Regions from separate parts of the Kluyvera sp. 142486 genome, predicted to be linked through region 3. Evidence: predicted binding sites of a transcription regulator. Region 3 holds the regulator's gene; each other region holds the start of a gene.

Region 1 (4,882 bases), on a different contig from region 3:
GCTGTCGAGCGCCACGTCTTTATCCAGCGCGTCGATGTCCAGACCGTGGTTATCACCCAGAATCACGCTAAACAGCGCCAACACGTCTTCACGGGTAGTGGTTTCGTTCAGGGTCACGCCTACCGCGTTAAGGATATCGCTGCGCAGGTTGATTTCCGCTGCCTGAGCGCGCGCCAGCACGGCGGCTTTATCCGCCACTTCCACACACAGGGTGTCGAAGTAGTGCGCATGGCGCAGTTTCTGCCCTTTCTGTTGTAAACCGGCTGCCAGAATATCGGTCAGACGGTGAATGCGGTTCGCAATGCGCTTCAGGCCAACCGGGCCATGGAACACCGCGTACAGGCTGGCAATGTTAGCCAGCAGTACCTGCGAGGTACAGATGTTGGAGTTCGCTTTCTCGCGGCGGATGTGCTGCTCGCGGGTCTGCATCGCCATGCGCAGCGCGGTATTGCCAGCGGCATCTTTCGATACGCCGATAATACGGCCAGGCATGGCGCGTTTGAATTCATCTTTAGCGGCAAAGAATGCCGAGTGCGGGCCGCCGTAGCCCATAGGTACGCCGAAGCGCTGCGCAGAGCCGAAGACAATGTCCGCGCCCTGTTTGCCCGGTGCGGTTAACAGCACCAGCGCCATGAAATCACCGGCAACGCTCACCACCACTTTGCGAGATTTCAGCTCAGCAATCAGCTTGCTGTAGTCGTGAACTTCACCGGTTGTCCCAACCTGCTGGAGCAGCACGCCGAAGACGTCCTGATGCTCCAGCGCTTTGTCAGCGTCGTCGACAATCACGTCAAAGCCGAAGGTTTCCGCACGGGTACGGACCACGTCCAGGGTTTGTGGATGCACGTCTGCCGCCACGAAGAAGCGGTTGGCATTCTTCAGCTTGCTGACGCGCTTCGCCATCGCCATCGCTTCAGCGGCCGCGGTAGCTTCGTCCAGCAGAGAGGCGGAGGCCATATCGAGACCGGTCAGATCCAGCGTGACCTGCTGGAAGTTGAGCAGCGCTTCCAGACGACCCTGAGAAACTTCTGGCTGATACGGGGTGTACGCGGTGTACCAGCCCGGGTTTTCCAGCATGTTGCGCTGGATAACCGGCGGTAACTGTACCGGGGTGTAACCCATGCCAATGTATGACTTAAAGCGCTTGTTGCGACCGGCAATCACCTTCAGCTCCGCCAGCGCGGCGAACTCGGTGGTGGCCTCGCCAACCTGCGGCGGCGTAGCAAGCTGGATATCTTTCGGCACGATCTGCGCAATCAGTGCGTTTAATGAATCCGCGCCAACTGTTTTGAGCATCTCTTGCTGCTGCTGGGCATCCGGCCCGATGTGACGTTCAATAAACGCGCCACGGTTTTCAAGCTGGCTTAAAGTCTGTGTCATGAGCGATGGTTCCTGAAACGTGCGGTGATTTTAAGATTTCCTCTTCGAAGAAGAGGTTTGGGGTGACGGCGCAAACTCGCCCTCACCCCGGCCCTCTCCCAGAGGGAGAGGGAGCAAATCCTTATTCGTCTTCTAACAGGGCTTCGTATGCGGTTGCATCCAGCAGGGCGGCAACTTCCGCTTCGTCGCTGGCTTTGATCTTAAAGATCCAGCCGCCCACGTAGGGTTCGCTGTTCACCAGTTCCGGCGAGTCGCCCAGTTCTTCGTTCACGGCAACGATCTCACCGCTGATTGGCGCATAGATGTCGGATGCCGCTTTAACGGATTCCGCCACGGCGCAGTCGTCGCCCGCGCTAACGGTCGCACCGACTTCCGGCAGGTCAACGAAGACCATGTCACCCAGTAATTCTTGTGCGTGCTCGGTGATACCAACGGTGTAGCTACCGTCAGCTTCTTTGCGCAGCCATTCGTGTTCTTTACTGTATTTCAGTTCTGCTGGTACGTTGCTCATCAAAAAATCTCCAGAATAAAAAGGGCTTACGCGACGGCCTTGCCGTTACGCACAAAAATAGGTTTTGTCACTTTGACCGGCATTTCGCGGTTGCGGATCTGCACGATCGCCGTCTCGCCAATCCCAGCAGGGACGCGAGCCAGTGCAATACTATGGCCTAAGGTTGGCGAGAAAGTCCCGCTGGTGATCACACCTTCGCACGCGTTGCCGCGGGCATCGGTAAAGCGCACCGGCAGTTCACCGCGCAGGACGCCTTTTTCGGTCATCACCAGGCCGACCAATTGCTCAGTACCTTTCTCACGCTCCAGTTCCAGCACGTCGCGACCGATAAAGTTGCGATCGGCCGGTTCCCAGGCGATGGTCCAGCCCATGTTGGCTGCCAGCGGGGAGACGCTTTCGTCCATCTCCTGGCCGTACAGGTTCATCCCAGCTTCCAGACGCAGCGTATCGCGCGCGCCCAGACCGCAAGGCTTCACGCCTGCCTGTACCAGTTTCTGCCAGAAATCGGCGGCCTGCTCTTTTGGCAGGGCAATTTCATAACCCGCTTCGCCGGTGTAACCGGTGGTGGCGATAAAGAAGTCACCCGCCTGCACGCCAAAGAACGGCTTCATGCCTTCAACGGCGTGGCGCTGCTCATCGGTGAACAGCGTGCCGGCTTTCGCCTGCGCGTTCGGCCCCTGTACGGCAATCAGCGACAGGTCATCACGGACGGTGATATCGATGGCATAAGGTTCAGCGTGTTGGGTAATCCAGGAGAGGTCTTTTTCGCGGGTGGCGGAGTTAACGACGAGGCGGAAATAATCTTCGGTAAGGTAGTAAACGATCAGGTCATCAATCACGCCGCCCGATGCATTTAGCATACCGCTGTAGAGCGCCTTGCCGGGCTTGGTAAGCTTGGCAACGTCGTTTGCCAGCAGATAGCGTAGAAACTCTCGGGTCCGTGGCCCGTGAAGATCGACGATGGTCATGTGTGACACATCGAACATCCCGGCATCGGTACGCACCGCGTGGTGCTCATCAATCTGCGAACCATAGTGCAGCGGCATCATCCAGCCGTGGAAATCCACCATACGCGCGCCACATAACACGTGCTGGTCATACAAAGGCGTTTGTTGAGCCATCATGTCCTCGTTGAATATATCGCACCACAAAACCAAACGCCGACGCCCATTCGGGCACCGACGCAAACGTTCTCTTTTCCCTGAACTTACCACCGAACATCGTGGTAAACCATCCTGAAAAAGGGGACATCACATTAGCTTATGACCAAAAGCCGCGAAAAAGCATACAGAGGAATCGACTGCAAAAAAGCGAAACACACCACATTTAATTAACAACAATGGTTAACAATTCAGCATAAGATAATATTTTATGCGTAAAACAGGGCGAGTTTTCCGTAACATGAAAACGCATGGATTAATAAAACTAATGCGAAAAATGGCGTGAAATTAGAATTTTTCAAATGAGGGAGGAGACTCCCGGTAGAACCACCGGGAGTAAAAGTGTGAGCGACTTAACGAAGCCACTCTGGGAGGTCGTTCAGGCCCATCGCCTGACGAATCAGCTGCGGCTTCACGCCGGGCAACGTATCAGCCAACGCAAGGCCGAGATCGCGCAGCAGTTTTTTCGCCGGGTTTTCACCAGCAAACAGCTCGCGGAAGCCCTGCATCCCCGCGAGCATCAGCGCGGCGCTGTGCTTACGGCTACGCTCGTAGCGACGCAGATAGAAATGCTGACCAATGTCTTTACCCTGCATATGCAGACGACGCAGTTCTTCAATCAGCTCGGCGGCATCCATAAAGCCCAGATTCACGCCCTGCCCAGCCAAAGGATGAATGGTGTGCGCCGCATCGCCGACCAGCGCCAGACGATGGGCGGCAAACTGGCGCGCATAGCGCCCGGTCAACGGGTACACCTGACGTTCACTTTCGACCTTGCACAACCCCAGGCGATTATCAAAGGCGATGTTCAGCTTCTGGTTAAATTCAGCGTCCCCGGCCTGCAGCATCCGTTCTGCTTCCTGTGGCGACAGCGACCAGACAATCGAACAAAGATGCGGGTCGGAGAGCGGCAGGAAGGCCAGGATACCTTCGCCGTGGAAGCTTTGGCGCGCCACCGCGTCGTGCGACTCTTCGGTGCGAACGGTTGCCACCAGCGCATGGTGACGATAGTCCCAGAAGGTCAGCGGAATATCCGCTTTACTGCGCAGCCAGGAGTTCGCGCCGTCCGCGCCAACCACCAGACGCGCGGTCAGCATGTTGCCATCTTTTAGCGTCAGAAACGCGTCGTTCTCGCCCCACACCACCTGCTGCAGTTCAGCGGGCGCCATCAGCGTGATGTCACTACTGCGCTCGGCTTTTTGCCACAGCGCGTGGTGAATCACCGCGTTTTCAACAATATGGCCGAGATGGCTATAGCCCATGCTGCGGTCATCAAACGTAATGCGGCCAAAGCTGTCTTTATCCCACACTTCCATGCCGTGATAGCAGCTGGCGCGCTGGGCAGTAATTGCCGACCAGACGTCCAGCTTAGTGAGCAGCTTTTCGCTGCCCGCATTGATGGCGGAGACGCGAAGCGCAGGCGGCGCATCGGCGGCAAGCGCCTGCGGCAGCGACTGTTCCAGCACGGCAACCCGCAGGCCGCTGCCCTGTAAACCGCAGGCTACCGCCAGCCCAACCATTCCACCACCTACGATGGCAACATCAACACTTTGCACATTAACTCCTTAAACTGCTGATTAGCGGGCGACCCAGCCCAGCGTCCGCTGTGCCAGCACATCGCGTGCAGGGGTAAATAATTCCATCGTCATCAGGCCCACGTTGCGCCCGGCTACCAGCGGTGCCCAGCGGTTGGCGAACAGATGCACCAGCCCGTCGGTGACGCCAATCGTGGCGGCTTTATCTTCCGCACGCTGGCGCTGGTAATGACACAGCAGCGAATAGTCGCCAATATCCTGATTGGCCTCATGCGCGCTTGCCAGATGTTCCGCCA
Region 2 (4,882 bases), on a different contig from region 3:
TGCTTAGTCGCCCGCACGCCGGGCGCTATGCCGACCTGCTGGGGCCAAAACGGATTGTGGTGATGGGGCTGTGCGGCTGCTTTCTTAGCGGGTTGAGCTATCTGCTGGCGGCAACGGGCAGCGACTGGCCGCTGCTCAGTCTGGTGCTGTTGTGCCTGGGACGCGTGATCCTCGGCATCGGCCAAAGCTTTGCCGGTACCGGATCTACGCTCTGGGGCGTGGGCGTCGTGGGTTCGCCGCATATTGGCCGGGTCATCTCATGGAACGGGATTGTCACTTACGGCGCGATGGCGATGGGTGCGCCGCTCGGTGTGGTGTGTTACCGCTACGTTGGGCTGGAGGGGCTGGCATTGGCGATTATGGCCGTGGCCGCCGTCGCCATTCTGTGCGCGCTGCCGCGTGCGGAAGTGAAAGCCAAAAAGGGCAAGCCGATGTCTTTTCGCGCGGTGCTAGGGCGCGTCTGGCCTTACGGAATGGCGCTGGCACTGGCCTCCGCGGGCTTTGGGGTGATCGCCACCTTCATTACCCTGTTTTATGACGCGAAAGGCTGGGACGGCGCGGCGTTCGCGCTCACGCTGTTTAGCTGCGCATTCGTAGGGACGCGTCTGCTATTCCCGAACGGTATCAACCGCCTGGGTGGGCTGAACGTGGCGATGATCTGCTTCTCGGTGGAGATTGTCGGCCTGCTGCTGGTGGGTGTGGCTGATACGCCGACGATGGCGAAAATCGGCACCTTCTTCGCAGGGGCGGGGTTCTCGCTGGTGTTCCCGGCGCTGGGCGTGGTGGCGGTGAAAGCCGTGCCGCAGCAGAATCAGGGCTCTGCGCTGGCAACCTATACCGTGTTTATGGATCTATCGCTGGGTATTACCGGGCCGCTGGCAGGATTGATGATGGCGTGGATGGGCATTTCGACGATTTACATTGCCGCCGCGGGGCTGGTGGCGGTAGCGCTGCTGCTGGGGTGGCGGCTAAAAAAACGGCCTCTGGCGTAAGCACGCGAGAGGCCGTTTATCGGTCAGCCAAACTTAGTTGATGACCAGCGTATTGATGATTTTCTCAGCGTCAGACTGCGCCTGCTGCTGGTTGTCCGCTGGCAGCGTGATCTGCATGGTCAGCAGCTTGCCATCGATTTTACCCAGTACGACGGAAGAGTACGCGGTCTGCCCTTTAGCAGAGATGATGCTGTCGAGCTGCTGCAGCGTGTGGCCCTTCACGTCGATAGATTTATTGGTCACCACCTGCAGCTGCGGGTCGCGGCTGCGCTGCTGATCTTCAAGACGTTTTGCCAACACCGCTAAATCTTCGGTGGTGTCGTCGCCAACGATGACGATGACCGCTTTCATGCCGGTGGCGTCAGAGTAGACGTGCATGTTGTTGCTCTGGGTGCCCAGCTTACCGCTCTGGTCGGTCATCCCGGCCGGCAGCGTAAAGTTCAGCTTACCGTCTAACAGATTGATTGCCTGACCTGCGGCATCGCTTGCGGCTGCAGAACCTTGTGCAGGGGTGCTGGTGTCGCTGTTGTCACAGGCCGCAAGGCCCATTACCAGCAGGCCAATACCAGCATATTTCACCAATTTGCGCATTGACATCTTCCTTTCGATAAATAGCCATAACGGCTCATCTGCGTATCTTATCACAACCCGTGTAATGAACCCTTAACCAGGCTGCATTGCTGACAAATCAGATTTATCTGCCAGCCTTTTCAATAGCATATTCAGCAGCACGCCGTACATCGGCAGGAAGAAAACAATGCTGATCAGCACTTTAAAGCAGTAGTCCACGAGGGCAATTTCTACCCAGTGCGTCGCCATAAACGGGTCGGTGCTGCGCCAGAAGGCGATAAAGAAGAATGCCAGGGTATCGCTGATGTTGCCGAACAGCGTGGAGGCCGTCGGTGCAAGCCACCAGTGGCGGCTTTGACGCAGGCGGTTGAACACGTGCACGTCAAGGATCTGCCCCAGGGCATAGGCCATAAAGCTGGCGGCGGCGATACGGGCCACGAACAGGTTAAAGTGCGCCAGCGCACCGAAGCCCTGCCATTCGCCCATATAGAACAGCGACGAAATCACGTAGGAGATCATCAGCGCCGGGGCCATCACCGCGAAAACGATACGGCGAGCCAGCGGTGCGCCAAAGATCCGCACGGTCAGGTCGGTTGCGAGGAAAATAAACGGAAAGCTAAACGCGCCCCAGGTGGTGTGGAAGCCGAAAATAGAGACCGGCAGCTGCACCAGATAGTTACTGGAGGTGATCACCAGCAGGTGAAATAGCGATAGCCAAACCAGCGCATGACGGCGCTGTAAGGAGGTAAAGGGAGTCATATTGTACCTTTTTAGTGGTTGGGGTGAGGGAACCCAATAAGTCTGCAAACCCATTGCAGGGGCGGAATGATACTGCTTTCCTGTTTCATTGCAATGGTTGTTTTTCGCGCAATCGTTAACCTGGTTGCGTTGAGGCTGGGTCAGCGTAAACTAAGCGCGTTTTTTCTGACGATGAGATGCTCATGACCGATTTGTTTTCCAGCCCCGACCACACCTTAGACGCGCAAGGGCTGCGCTGCCCGGAACCGGTAATGATGGTGCGTAAAACCGTGCGGACGATGCCGGTGGGGGAAACGCTGCTGATTATTGCCGACGATCCCGCCACCACGCGTGATATCCCTGGCTTTTGCCGCTTTATGGAACATGAGCTGATTGCTCAGCAGACCGAGTCAGTGCCGTATCAGTATTTGCTGCGTAAGAGCCATTAATCGACACCACACCCTGTAGCCCGGCCAAGCGCAGCTCCGCCGGGAATGCACCGAACCAACCCGGGGTCGGCGTAAACGCCTCGCCCGGGCTATATGTCCCGTAGCCCGGCCAAGCGTAGCGCCGCCGGGAGTGCACCGAGCCAACCTGGGGTCGGCGTACACGCCTCGCCCGGACTACATGTCCCGTAGCCCGGCCAAGCGCAGCGCCGCCGGGGAAAGGCACCGAACCAACCCCATTACGCGCTAAACTTCCCGCGAAGTAACCGCAGCGCGTTCAGCGTCACCAGCACCGTCGCACCGGTATCTGCCAGCACCGCCAACCACAATCCGGTCATGCCGAGCAGCGTGGTGATAAGGAAAATCCCTTTCAGCCCCAGCGCAATGGCGATGTTTTGTCGAACGTTAGCGTGGGTGGCGCGAGCCAGGCGAATCATCTGCACCAGCCCGGTCAGGCGGTTATGCGTCAGCGCCGCATCGGCGGTTTCCAGCGCCACGTCGGTACCGCTGCCCATCGCGATGCCCATCGCCGCCGCTTTCATCGCCGGAGCGTCGTTGATCCCATCACCCACCATCGCCAGCGGCCCCTGAGCGTTCAGCGCCGTCACTTCACTGACCTTATCGGCAGGCAGCAGGTTCGCGCGATAGGCCATCCCTAACTCATCGGCAATGGCGGCGGCGGCACGTGGGTTATCCCCGGTCAGAATGATGCCCTGAATGCCTAATTCACGCAGGCCATCGACCGCCTGACGCGCCTCCTGGCGCACGGTGTCTCGCAGCGCGACAATTCCCAGCAGGGTATCGTCTCGAGTGACGAGCACCACGGTGTTGCCCTGGCTTTCCAGCCGTTGGATCTCAGCCTGATGATCCGGCGTCGGGAACTTGCCCGCCGCGCAGATAACAATGCGCAGCCCATCGACGTTGGCTTCAATACCGGAACCGACGAGCGTACGCTGCTCAACAGCCTGTGGAATGGTCAGCTCACGCTGCTGCGCCTCGCGCACCACGGCCTGCGCCAGCGGGTGGGTAGAACCCTGTTCCACCGCAGCAGCCAGCGCTAGCAGATTTTCTTCGCTCAGTTCGGCGGTTGGGATAATCGTTGTCACCTGCGGTTTGCCGAGCGTCAGGGTGCCGGTTTTATCAAAGGCTATCTGGGTGATGCGACCCAACTGCTCCAGCGCCGCACCGCCTTTAATCAGCGCGCCGTGACGCGCAGCGGTGGCAAGGCCTGAGGTAATGGCTGCTGGAGTCGAGATAACCAGCGCACACGGGCAGCCAATCAGCAGCAGCGTCAGCCCTTTGTAGATCCACTCCTCCCATGAAGCGGCAAACAGCAGCGGCGGCACCAGCGTCACCAGCAGCGCGACGGCCATAATCGCCGGGGTATAGATGCGGCTGAAACGGTCGATAAAGCGCTCGATAGGCGCGCGACGTTCCTCGGCCTCTTCAATCAGACGCAGAATACGGTCGATGGCGCTGTCGCCAGGTTTTGAAATAACGCTCAGCTGTACCAGGCGGTCGGCGCTGGTGGCCCCTGCCGGGACGCTCTCGCCCGCGCTGCGTTCCACCGGAATGGACTCGCCGGTTAACGCGCTCTCATCAAAGCTGGCGAACGGGGTGATGAGCTTCCCGTCGGCAGGCAAGCGCCCACCGGCGACCACTTCAATGACGTCGCCCGGCTGGAGATCCTTCTGCGCCACGGTTTCACGCTGGCCGTCACGCACGCGCACGGCGGTGTCTGGCTTCAGCGCCATCAGCGCGCTCACGCCCTGGCGCGCGCGGTTTGCGGCCCAGCCTTCCAGCCTTTCACCGATTAAGAACAGCAGCAGCACCATCGCCGCTTCCGCCGTCGCACCGATAAACAGCGCACCGATGGCCGCGACGCTCATTAGTGTTTCAATGGCGAACCAACTGCCGCTTTTCATCAGGCGCAGCGCCTGGCGAGCGATAGGGTAAAGGCCGACCAGCGTGGTGGCGATAAACGCCAGGTTACCCAGCGGATGGTTGAACTGCTCCAGCCCCCAGCTAATGGCCATCATCACGGCAAGCGCGATAAGTGGCAGGTTCTCCCGCCAGCGCGGGGTGTTCTCTTCCGCCTTTGGTTCGCTGTCGCTACGCAGCGAATAGCCTGCGGCG
Region 3 (4,882 bases):
ATGGCCATCACGCAGAACGGAATCAGCAGGGCGGTTAACGATGCGTTTTCCGCCAGACCCACGGCCCAGGTACCCACCACGCTCAGCGCGTAGATGACCAGCAGCCACGGCAGCATCTGAGCGCCACGCCATTTTTGCAGCGCGGCGCGACAGCCGTAACCGCCAATCAGGAAGGCGATGGTTTGCGGCACATAGCTCAGGCCAATCACCGTCGGGCTGTAGCCCATCTCATGCAGGATAAACGGCGAACCGGTCAGCCAGGCGAAGAAGCTCGCCGAGCAGGCAGCGTAAATCAGCACGTTGCCGCGGTAATCTTTACTGCGCAGCAGGCGCATAAAGGTCAGCTTTTCTTCGCTGGTGGCGATTTTTTTGTGCGCAGGCTTGAGGCGGAACGCCGGAAGCATCAGCACCAGGGTAATGATAAACAGCGTGGCAAAGATGGCCTGCCAGTCAAAGTGCGCCAGCAGCCAGCTACCCAGCAGCGGGGCGAGCGCCGGAGAGAGCCCAACCAGCGGCATGATGGTGGCAAAAATGCGGTTGGTACGCTGGGCCGGATAGTAATCGGTCACCATCGCCTGCCAGGTCACCGCCGCGGCGCAGACGCCAACGGCCTGAACAAAGCGCAGCACCAGCAGCGTGGTGCCATCGCGCACCCACAGCATGCCAATGCAGCCGATAGCGAAAATGGTTAACCCGGATAGCAGAATCGGCTTGCGACCGTAGCGATCTGACAGCGGCCCCCAGAGGAGCTGCGCGACGGCAAAACCGGCCAGGAACAGGCTGAGACTTGCGCTTACGGCTGATGCCGGCGTCTGCAGGTCTTCCTGAATGGCGGCAAAGGCGGGGAGATACATATCGGTAGCCAGAAAGCCCAATACGCTCAGCCCCGCGAGCCAGACTAAAAATCCTTTCCCAGGTTGCATTAATTTCGCCCTTTTTATCATGAATAAACGATGCCGCTGAGTGTAGAGAGTGCATAACGGCTTGTGAAACGCTAATATTTGAGTCATGGATTCAAAATATTTGAAGGCATAAAATGTGGTCTGAATATTCTCTGGAGGTGGTTGATGCGGTGGCGCGCAACGGCAGCTTTAGCGCTGCGGCGCAGGAGCTTCATCGCGTGCCTTCTGCGGTCAGCTATACGGTGCGTCAACTTGAAGAATGGTTGGCAGTACCGCTGTTCGGACGTCGTCATCGGGACGTTGAACTTACCCCGGCTGGAGCCTGGTTTTTGAAAGAGGGCAGGTCTGTTATCAAAAAAATGCAGATCACCCGTCAGCAGTGCCAGCAAATCGCCAACGGCTGGCGAGGGCAGTTGGCGATTGCCGTCGATAATATCGTGAAGCCGCAGCGAACCCGGCAGTTGATTGTCGATTTCTACCGTCACTTTAGCGACGTGGAGTTGATTGTTTACCAGGAAGTGTTCAACGGCGTTTGGGATGCGCTGGCCGATGGTCGCGTAGAGTTGGCGATTGGCGCCACCCAGGCGATCCCGGTCGGTGGTCGCTTCGCGTTCCGCGATATGGGGATGCTCAACTGGCACTGCGTGGTGGCGAGTACCCATCCGCTGGCACAGATGGAAGGCCCGCTCAGCGATGATGTGTTGCGCAACTGGCCGTCGCTGGTGCGTGAAGATACCTCGCGATCGTTACCGAAGCGAACGACCTGGCTGCTCGATAACCAGAAGCGAGTGGTGGTGCCGGACTGGGCCTCATCGGAAACCTGTATCTCGGCGGGGCTTTGTGCGGCGATGGTGCCGGGGCATCTGGCGCAGCCATGGCTGGATAGCGGGGCATGGGTGGCGCTACAGCTTGAGAACCCCTTCCCGGATGCCGCCTGTTGCCTGACGTGGCAGCAAAGCGAAGCGTCGCCGGCGTTAAGCTGGCTGCTGGAATATCTGGGGGATAGCGAGACGTTAAATGAGGAATGGCTGCGGACACCCGAGTAGGGTGTCCGTGGGTAACGCTTAGCGGCGATAGTCGCGGAACGGGCCGTCGGCCACGGAGCGACGTTCGATAAGGCGCGGATGCACCTCAATCGACTGCGAGGTTTCTCGCTTGCTGACGATACGGTCCATCAGCATGTTAAACGCCGTCTCACCAAGCGAATCTTTCGGCTGGTGGATGGTCGTCAGCGCCGGGGTGAAGAAACGTGAGTTGCGCACGTTATCATAGCCGATCAGCGAAATGTCCTGCGGCACGCGCAGACCCATCTCATCCGCGGCGCACAGTGCGCCCATCGCCATAATGTCACCACCGCAGAAGATAGCGGTAGGGCGCGGCTGCTGGGACAGGATCTGCTGCATTGCGCGATAACCCGATTCTGGCTCGAAGTCGCCCTGCACAATCCAGTTCTTTGGTACGTTGATCTGCGCTTCTTCCATCGCTTTCATAAAGCCCGCCAGACGACCTGCGCCGGTGTTGCGCTCTAGTGGGCCAGGGATGACGCCGATATCGCGATGACCGCGCTCAATCAGGTAACGACCGGCGATATAGCCGCCTTCAAAGGCGTTATCGATAACCGAGTCGGTGAAGTCCGCTTTGGCTTCGCCCCAGTCCATCACCACCATCGGGATGTGTCGGTACTCTTCGAGCATCGTCAACAGGGATTCCGGATATTCGGAGCACATGACCAGCAGGCCATCCACGCGCTTTTGCGCCATCATCGACAGGTAGGCGCGCTGTTTTTCCAGGTTGTTCCAGGCGTTGCCCAGAATCAGGGTATAACCTTTCTCAAAGCAGTTTTTCTCAACGGCTTCGATAATTTCGGCAAAGTAGGCCGCTTCGCTGCTGGTTGCCAGCAAACCAATCGATTTGGTGTGGTTCACCTTCAGGCTGCGGGCAACGGCGCTCGGAGAGTAGTGCAACTCTTTGATCGCCGCCCAGACGGCTTCACGCGTCTCCTCGGCGACAAAACGCGTTTTGTTAATTACATGTGATACGGTTGTAGTGGAAACGTTTGCGCGCTTCGCTACATCTTTAATAGTTGCCATTCCATCTCACTCCAGACCCTGGCCTGCCCCTGATAAAATCGAAAGGAAAACGTTTGCCTTCACACACCCTGACGCAATTTTGTGGATTGCGATTCGCCGGGAAAACGATACAGGACGACAGGAGGGGGTCAATGGCCGGTACGCTTATAAATAAGCGTCGAATTTTGACTTATCCTGACGCAAAGTGGAAGAGTAAAAACAAACATCCTGCTAAATCTGTGAAGATTTTTGCGCAATACTGTGTAAAAATGAGCTAGCTCAGTTTTGCTGTAGCGATAAAAAGGAGAAAAGTTGATGAGTACCGAACTTAAGATGTCACTCACCACCACCGTCATTACCCTTGCGCTGATCGTTGCCGCAGGTTTGACTGCTGTACTGCATTAATTCCTCTGCGAGGGGGCACTCGCTCCCTCCTGTCTGATTGTTACCCATTTAGCAATAATCTTTTGCTGTTTTGTACACTTCTGTTTTTATGTGATTGATGTCATGCTTTTGCCCATTATCGACATGCCGCGTCTGTCGTGCGGCTAACCGGAGCATTTGCATGAAAATTAACTTTCCCTTACTGGCGTTAGCCATTGGGGCCTTTGGCATCGGGACGACCGAATTCTCCCCAATGGGTCTCCTGCCGGTGATTGCAAAAGGTGTGGACGTCTCCATTCCCGCAGCCGGGATGCTGATCAGCGCCTATGCCGTAGGGGTGATGGTTGGTGCGCCGCTGATGACGCTGCTGCTTTCACATCGTGCCCGTCGAAACGCCCTGATCTTCCTGATGGCCATTTTTACCCTCGGCAACGTGCTTTCGGCGATGGCGCCGGACTACACCACCCTGATGCTGTCACGTATTATCACCAGCCTTAACCACGGCGCATTCTTCGGCCTTGGCTCCGTTGTTGCTGCAAGCGTGGTGCCGAAGCATAAGCAGGCCAGCGCCGTGGCAACCATGTTTATGGGGCTGACCATTGCCAATATTGGTGGCGTGCCGGCGGCAACCTGGCTTGGCGAAACCATTGGCTGGCGGATGTCTTTCCTGGCAACGGCAGGGCTTGGCATTATTGCCATTCTGGGGCTGTGGTTCTCTCTGCCGAAGGGCGGGGCAGGTGAAAAGCCGGACGTGAAGCGCGAACTCTCAGTGCTAGTGCGCCCGCAGGTGCTGTCGGCACTGCTGACGACCGTGCTTGGCGCGGGGGCGATGTTTACGCTCTATACCTATATTTCACCGGTGCTGCGGACGATAACTCACGCCACGCCAGCCTTTATTACCCTGATGCTGGTGCTGATTGGCGTAGGCTTCTCTATCGGTAACTACCTTGGCGGTAAATTTGCCGACCGTTCGGTAAGCGGTACGCTGAAAGGCTTCCTGCTGCTGCTGATGGCAATCATGCTGGCAATCCCGTTCCTTGCGCAAACGCAGGTGGGCGCGGCATTCAGTATGGTGGTGTGGGGGGCTGCAACCTTTGCGGTGGTGCCGCCGCTGCAAATGCGCGTGATGCGCGTGGCTCACGAAGCGCCGGGTCTTTCTTCCTCGGTGAATATCGGGGCGTTCAACCTGGGTAATGCACTGGGTGCTGTCGCGGGCGGAGCGGTGATCTCCGGTGGTCTGGGTTACAGCTTTGTGCCGGTTATGGGGGCGATGGTTGCCGCGCTGGCGCTGCTGGTGGTATTCCTGAGCGGCCGTTCCCGTGGTGAAGAGGCACTGGCCAGCCAGTAAAAACAAAAACGCAGAAGGGAGACCTTCTGCGTGATACGAGATAACCCGGCGGAGCGTGGCGATGCCGGGTTATTTTTTGGCTTACGCTGCCAGATTTTCAGCCACAAACGCCCAGTTCACCAGAGCCCAGAAGTGCTCCAGATAGTTTGGACGCGCATTGCGGTAGTCGATATAGTAAG
Region 4 (4,882 bases), on a different contig from region 3:
GAATCAACGCGCCGGCAAGCGTTGGCCCCGCCTCCACCCAAATGCTGTTAATCTGCTGTTTGCCCAGCTGCATCATCAGCAGCACCAGATCGAGATGGCCGTTGTGCCCCGGTATTTTCAGCGTTTGTACGCCCTCCGGCCAGACACGGGTATCGTCCTTCGTGCGCGCAAACAGCGTTTCACCAGGTTGCTGCACAATACGGTGCTCCGGCGTCACGCGGTTGCCGCTATCGATAACGATACGCAGCGGCTGACGCAGATTTTCCTGCGGGTAGAGCGCCTGCGTTTCGGCATTGAGCTCGTCCCAGCGCACGGTCAGTGCCGGGTCGTCTGCCAGCACCGTGGCGCTGCTGGTTAAAATGGCGTGGCTTTCCGCGCGCAGGCGCTGCACGTCGCGTCGCGCCTGCGGCGAGGTAATCCACTGGCTTTCACCGCTGGCCATCGCCGTGCGGCCGTCGAGCGACGCGCCAAGCTTCAGCTGGATATACGGGAAACCGGTACGCATCCGCTTGAGGAAGCCTTTATTCAGCGCTTCAGCTTCGCTCATCATCAGACCGTGGCTGACTTCAATACCCGCCTGCTGCAGACGATACAGCCCGCGCCCCGCGACCTGCGGGTTAGGGTCCTGCATGGCGGCAACGACGCGGGAAACGCCCGCGGCGATCAGCGCGTCACAGCATGGCGGTGTGCGGCCATGGTGACTGCACGGTTCTAGCGTCACGTAGGCGGTAGCGCCTTTGGCTTTGTCACCCGCCATGCGCAGCGCGTGCACTTCCGCATGCGGTTCACCAGCGCGATAGTGGAAACCTTCGCCGACAATCTCGCCCTGATTGACAATCACGCAGCCCACGCGCGGGTTGGGATGAGTAGTAAAGCGACCGCGTTGCGCCAGTTTTAGCGCGCGCGCCATGTACATTTCATCGTGCATAGCTTAGTCCTGTAAGCGGGCGATCTCTTCGCCAAATTCTTTAATATCTTCGAAGCTGCGGTATACCGACGCAAAGCGGATATAGGCCACTTTATCGAGCTTTTTCAGCTGTTCCATAACCAGGTTACCCAGCAGCTTGCTCGGCACTTCGCGTTCACCGGTCGCGCGCAGGTGCGATTTGATATGGTTAATCGCCATTTCCACATCATCGGAACTGACCGGACGTTTTTCCAGCGCGCGCAGCATACCGCTACGCAGCTTATCTTCATTAAACGGTTCACGCACATCGTTGCTTTTCACCACGCGCGGCATCACTAGTTCTGCCACTTCAAAGGTGGTAAAGCGCTCGTTGCACACCAGACATTGCCGGCGTCGGCGAACGGAAGAACCTTCTCCCACAAGACGGGAGTCAATGACTTTAGTATCTACGGCGAAACAGAATGGGCAGTGCATACGACGTCCTGACGATGAGGTGATGGGAATCTATTTTACCCTGAACTGCGGATACAACAAAGGCGCAGCGCTTTTTGAGACAAAGGATCGATGCCAGATGCCATATTGCGCGCTACCATTGCGTTATCCCGAAGAGAAGGAAACAGACAGCATGACAAGACGTTACCTAAGAATCGCCCTGCTGGGAAGCCTCGTCAGCCTGAGCGCCTGCGCGCAGCAGTCTGAAGTCAAGCAGATGCACCAAAGCATCAGCGCGCTCAGCACCGAGATGACGCAGCTCAATAAAGAGACGGTGAAAATCACCCAGCAAAACGCGCTGAATGCGAAATCAACGCGCGGTGTCTACCTGCTTCCCGGCGCTAACACCCCTGCCCGTTTGAACAGCCAGGTGGGCACCCTCCGCATGTCATTGCGCAATATCGCCGCTAACGCTCAGGGCACGGCGGTCACGCTGCGCATTCAGGGGGAATCGAACGAGGCGCTCCCGGCCTTCACCGGCACCGTAGAATGGGGCCAGATTCAGGGCACAACCGAGCAGTATCAAGAGGTCAACGTGCAGAATCAGCTCTTCTCCGCGCCGGCAAGCGTGCTGGCACCGAGCGACGTCAATATCCCGCTGCAGCTTAACGGTGTTACCCCCGATCAGCTCGGCTTTGTTCGTATTCACGACGTGCAGCCTGCCAACGCACAGTAACCGTTCTACAGGGGGAAGTTGTAACAATACTCCCCCTGAATTCGCCTTCTCTGTCCCCCGCCTGAAACACATTTCTCGTATGTAAACATTTGCAATAATTCACCCCATCAGTACAATCGCGGCGTCTAAACTACGCAAACGTGAACGCAATCGATTACGCGTTTGAAAAATGTGTGAACTGTGACTGATTTTCGTGAGCAAGGATTCATATAATAGGCTCGCAGAAACACGAAACATTTAGAAAAACTTCGGTGATAAAAATCACTCTCTTTCGATTTTTTTTATTAGTGGCACAAATATGAAAAAAACATTATTAGCAGCCGGTGCTGCACTGGCGCTCTCCGCATCTTTCACTGCTAACGCAGCAGGCGACTCTCAACCTCAGTATGTTTCCGACTGGTGGCATCAGAGCGTAAACGTGGTGGGTAGCTATCACACCCGCTTCTCGCCAAAGCTGAACAACGACGTATACCTGGAATATGAAGCGTTTGCCAAAAAAGACTGGCTCGACTTCTACGGCTACATCGATATTCCTAAGACCTTTGACTGGGGTAACGGCAACGATAAAGGCGTATGGTCTGACGGCTCCCCAATGTTCATGGAGATCGAACCGCGCTTCTCTATCGACAAGCTGACCGGTGCTGACCTGAGCTTTGGTCCGTTCAAAGAGTGGTACTTCGCGAACAACTACATCTACGATATGGGTGACAACAAAGCCAGCCGCCAGAGCACCTGGTATATGGGTCTGGGTACCGATATCGACACCGGCCTGCCAATGGGTCTGTCCCTGAACGTGTACGCCAAATACCAGTGGCAGAACTACGGCGCCGCGAACGAAAACGAGTGGGATGGCTACCGCTTCAAAGTGAAATACTTTGTGCCAATCAGTGACCTGTGGGGCGGTAAGCTGAGCTACATCGGCTTCACCAACTTCGACTGGGGTTCCGATCTCGGTGACGAACCGAACCGTACCAGCAACTCCATCGCGTCCAGCCACATCCTGGCGCTGAACTACGATCACTGGCACTACTCCGTGGTCGCTCGTTACTTCCATAACGGCGGTCAGTGGCAAGGTGGCAATACCCTGAACTGGGGCGAAGGCGATTTCAGCGCCAAGTCTACCGGTTGGGGTGGTTACTTTGTTGTAGGTTACAACTTCTAAGTTCGATACCGCAAAACAGGCCAGAGGTTTCCCTCTGGCCTGTTTCGGGCGCATACTGCCACGCGGGCGGCAGGGCCATCGGGGATAAAGCCCCCGCAACACTGCGCCTCACCGGGAGACCCGGCTTGCCGCTGATTCTACTCTGCTCACCACTATCTACATGACGTAAAAACAAAAAAATCCCGACCTTGCGATCGGGATTCCAGCAACGGTGTACGCGTTACAGCACGTCGGCTATTTCTTTTTGTTCAGCATCGCTTTCAGGTCAGCGAACGGGTTGTAGGTCGCCTCGCCCACGTCTTTCTGCGCATCTTCCCCGGCGACAACCGTGGAACCGTACTGGTCAGCCTCGGTGTATTTCGAGTGTTCGTGATCGTGACAGAACAAGCACAAAAGCTCCCAGTTGCTGCCATCTTCCGGGTTATTAGTGTGGTCGTGGTCCATATGGTGAACCGTCAGCTCACGCAGATTGGAGTAAACGAACTCGCGAGAACAACGCCCGCAGACCCACGGGAACAGTTTCAGCGCTTTTTCACGGTAGCCGCTTTCCAGCCGCACATAGTTTTTTGGGATGATGGCCATAATGACTCGATATGTCGTGTTCAATGTAAGGGAATACGCACAGTCTAAATGGGCAATAAAAAAGCCGCAACACCCTAAGGCGTTGCGGCTTTATTCGTGCGCTAAGTGCGGCAGGTTAAGGCAGAATTGACGGCTGATCCGCCCCTTCTTTCTCGACTTTCTGCTGCAGCATATGTTCACGCTTCATACCCAGCTTCAGCGCCAGCGCCGAGGCTACGTAGATAGACGATGCGGTACCGATGGAGACACCGATAAGCATAGTCAGCGAGAAGCCTTCCAGTACCGGGCCACCGAAGAGGTACAGCATCAGAATAACCACTAACGTGGTACCGGACGTAATCAACGTACGGTGCAACGTCTGGGTCAGCGACACGTTAAAGATTTCGTACGGCGTACCGCGACGAATCTTGCGGAAGTTTTCACGGATACGGTCAGATACCACGATACTGTCGTTCAGCGAGTAACCGATAACCGACATCAGCGATGCCACGATAGTCAGGTCAATCTCGATATGGAACAACGACAGGATCCCGAACGTAATGATAACGTCGTGCGCCAGCGCGATAACCACACCTGCCGCCAGTCGCCACTCAAAGCGGAAACCGACGTACACCAGGATAGAGATCAGCGCCACCATCAGCGCCATGGCACCTGTTTGCGCCAGATCGGCACCCACGCTTGGCCCGACGAATTCGATACGCTTCACGGCAGCATTCTGACTGGTGGATTCGTTAATCACACTCAGCACCTTGCTACCCAGCACCTGGCCACCATCCGCACCTTTGGTTGGCGGCATACGTACCATGATGTCATGGCTGCTACCGAAGTTCTGCAGAAGCGGATCAACGAAGCCCGCTTTCTCCAGCGCATCGCGCATTAAGTCCATGTCCGCCGGTTTTTCCAGCGTAATTTCAATCACCGTACCACCGGTGAAATCGAGACCCCAGTTAAACCCGCGTACGCCCATCACCACGATGGCCGCAATCAGCAGTAAACCGGAAATGCCGAAAGCCCAGTAGTCCCAGCGCATAAAGTCATAGACTTTACGGCCGTGGTTTAATTG

What was found. The regulator PurR, encoded in region 3, represses purine synthesis genes. The targets are predictions, from matches to a motif close to CANGCAAACGTTTGCNTG.
Region 1: the regulator PurR is predicted to act here: its motif matches at 3,072-3,089, upstream of gcvT (glycine cleavage system aminomethyltransferase GcvT).
Region 2: the regulator PurR is predicted to act here: its motif matches at 2,427-2,444, upstream of tusA (sulfurtransferase TusA).
Region 4: the regulator PurR is predicted to act here: its motif matches at 2,219-2,236, upstream of ACLGE8_RS03120 (nucleoside-specific channel-forming protein Tsx).

Annotation. Positions count from the first base shown of each region.
Region 1 is NZ_JBKHUI010000014.1:110,796-115,677, reverse strand. It holds gene gcvP (aminomethyl-transferring glycine dehydrogenase) at 1-1,380, opposite strand, end outside; gene gcvH (glycine cleavage system protein GcvH) at 1,502-1,891, opposite strand; gene gcvT (glycine cleavage system aminomethyltransferase GcvT) at 1,918-3,012, opposite strand; gene ubiI (FAD-dependent 2-octaprenylphenol hydroxylase) at 3,405-4,607, opposite strand; gene ubiH (2-octaprenyl-6-methoxyphenyl hydroxylase) at 4,629-4,882, opposite strand, start outside.
Region 2 is NZ_JBKHUI010000003.1:151,754-156,635, reverse strand. It holds gene ACLGE8_RS04875 (MFS transporter) at 1-992, shown strand, start outside; gene ACLGE8_RS04870 (DcrB family lipoprotein) at 1,026-1,583, opposite strand; gene ACLGE8_RS04865 (7-cyano-7-deazaguanine/7-aminomethyl-7-deazaguanine transporter) at 1,656-2,321, opposite strand; gene tusA (sulfurtransferase TusA) at 2,504-2,749, shown strand; gene zntA (Zn(II)/Cd(II)/Pb(II) translocating P-type ATPase ZntA) at 2,986-4,882, opposite strand, start outside.
Region 3 is NZ_JBKHUI010000001.1:304,779-309,660, reverse strand. It holds gene punC (purine nucleoside transporter PunC) at 1-923, opposite strand, end outside; gene punR (DNA-binding transcriptional activator PunR) at 1,037-1,948, shown strand; gene purR (HTH-type transcriptional repressor PurR) at 1,967-2,992, opposite strand; gene ACLGE8_RS01520 (YnhF family membrane protein) at 3,287-3,376, shown strand; gene ACLGE8_RS01515 (MFS transporter) at 3,537-4,703, shown strand; gene sodB (superoxide dismutase [Fe]) at 4,785-4,882, opposite strand, start outside.
Region 4 is NZ_JBKHUI010000002.1:178,202-183,083, forward strand. It holds gene ribD (bifunctional diaminohydroxyphosphoribosylaminopyrimidine deaminase/5-amino-6-(5-phosphoribosylamino)uracil reductase RibD) at 1-928, opposite strand, end outside; gene nrdR (transcriptional regulator NrdR) at 932-1,381, opposite strand; gene ACLGE8_RS03115 (DUF3251 domain-containing protein) at 1,533-2,075, shown strand; gene ACLGE8_RS03120 (nucleoside-specific channel-forming protein Tsx) at 2,374-3,237, shown strand; gene yajD (HNH nuclease YajD) at 3,472-3,819, opposite strand; gene secF (protein translocase subunit SecF) at 3,935-4,882, opposite strand, start outside.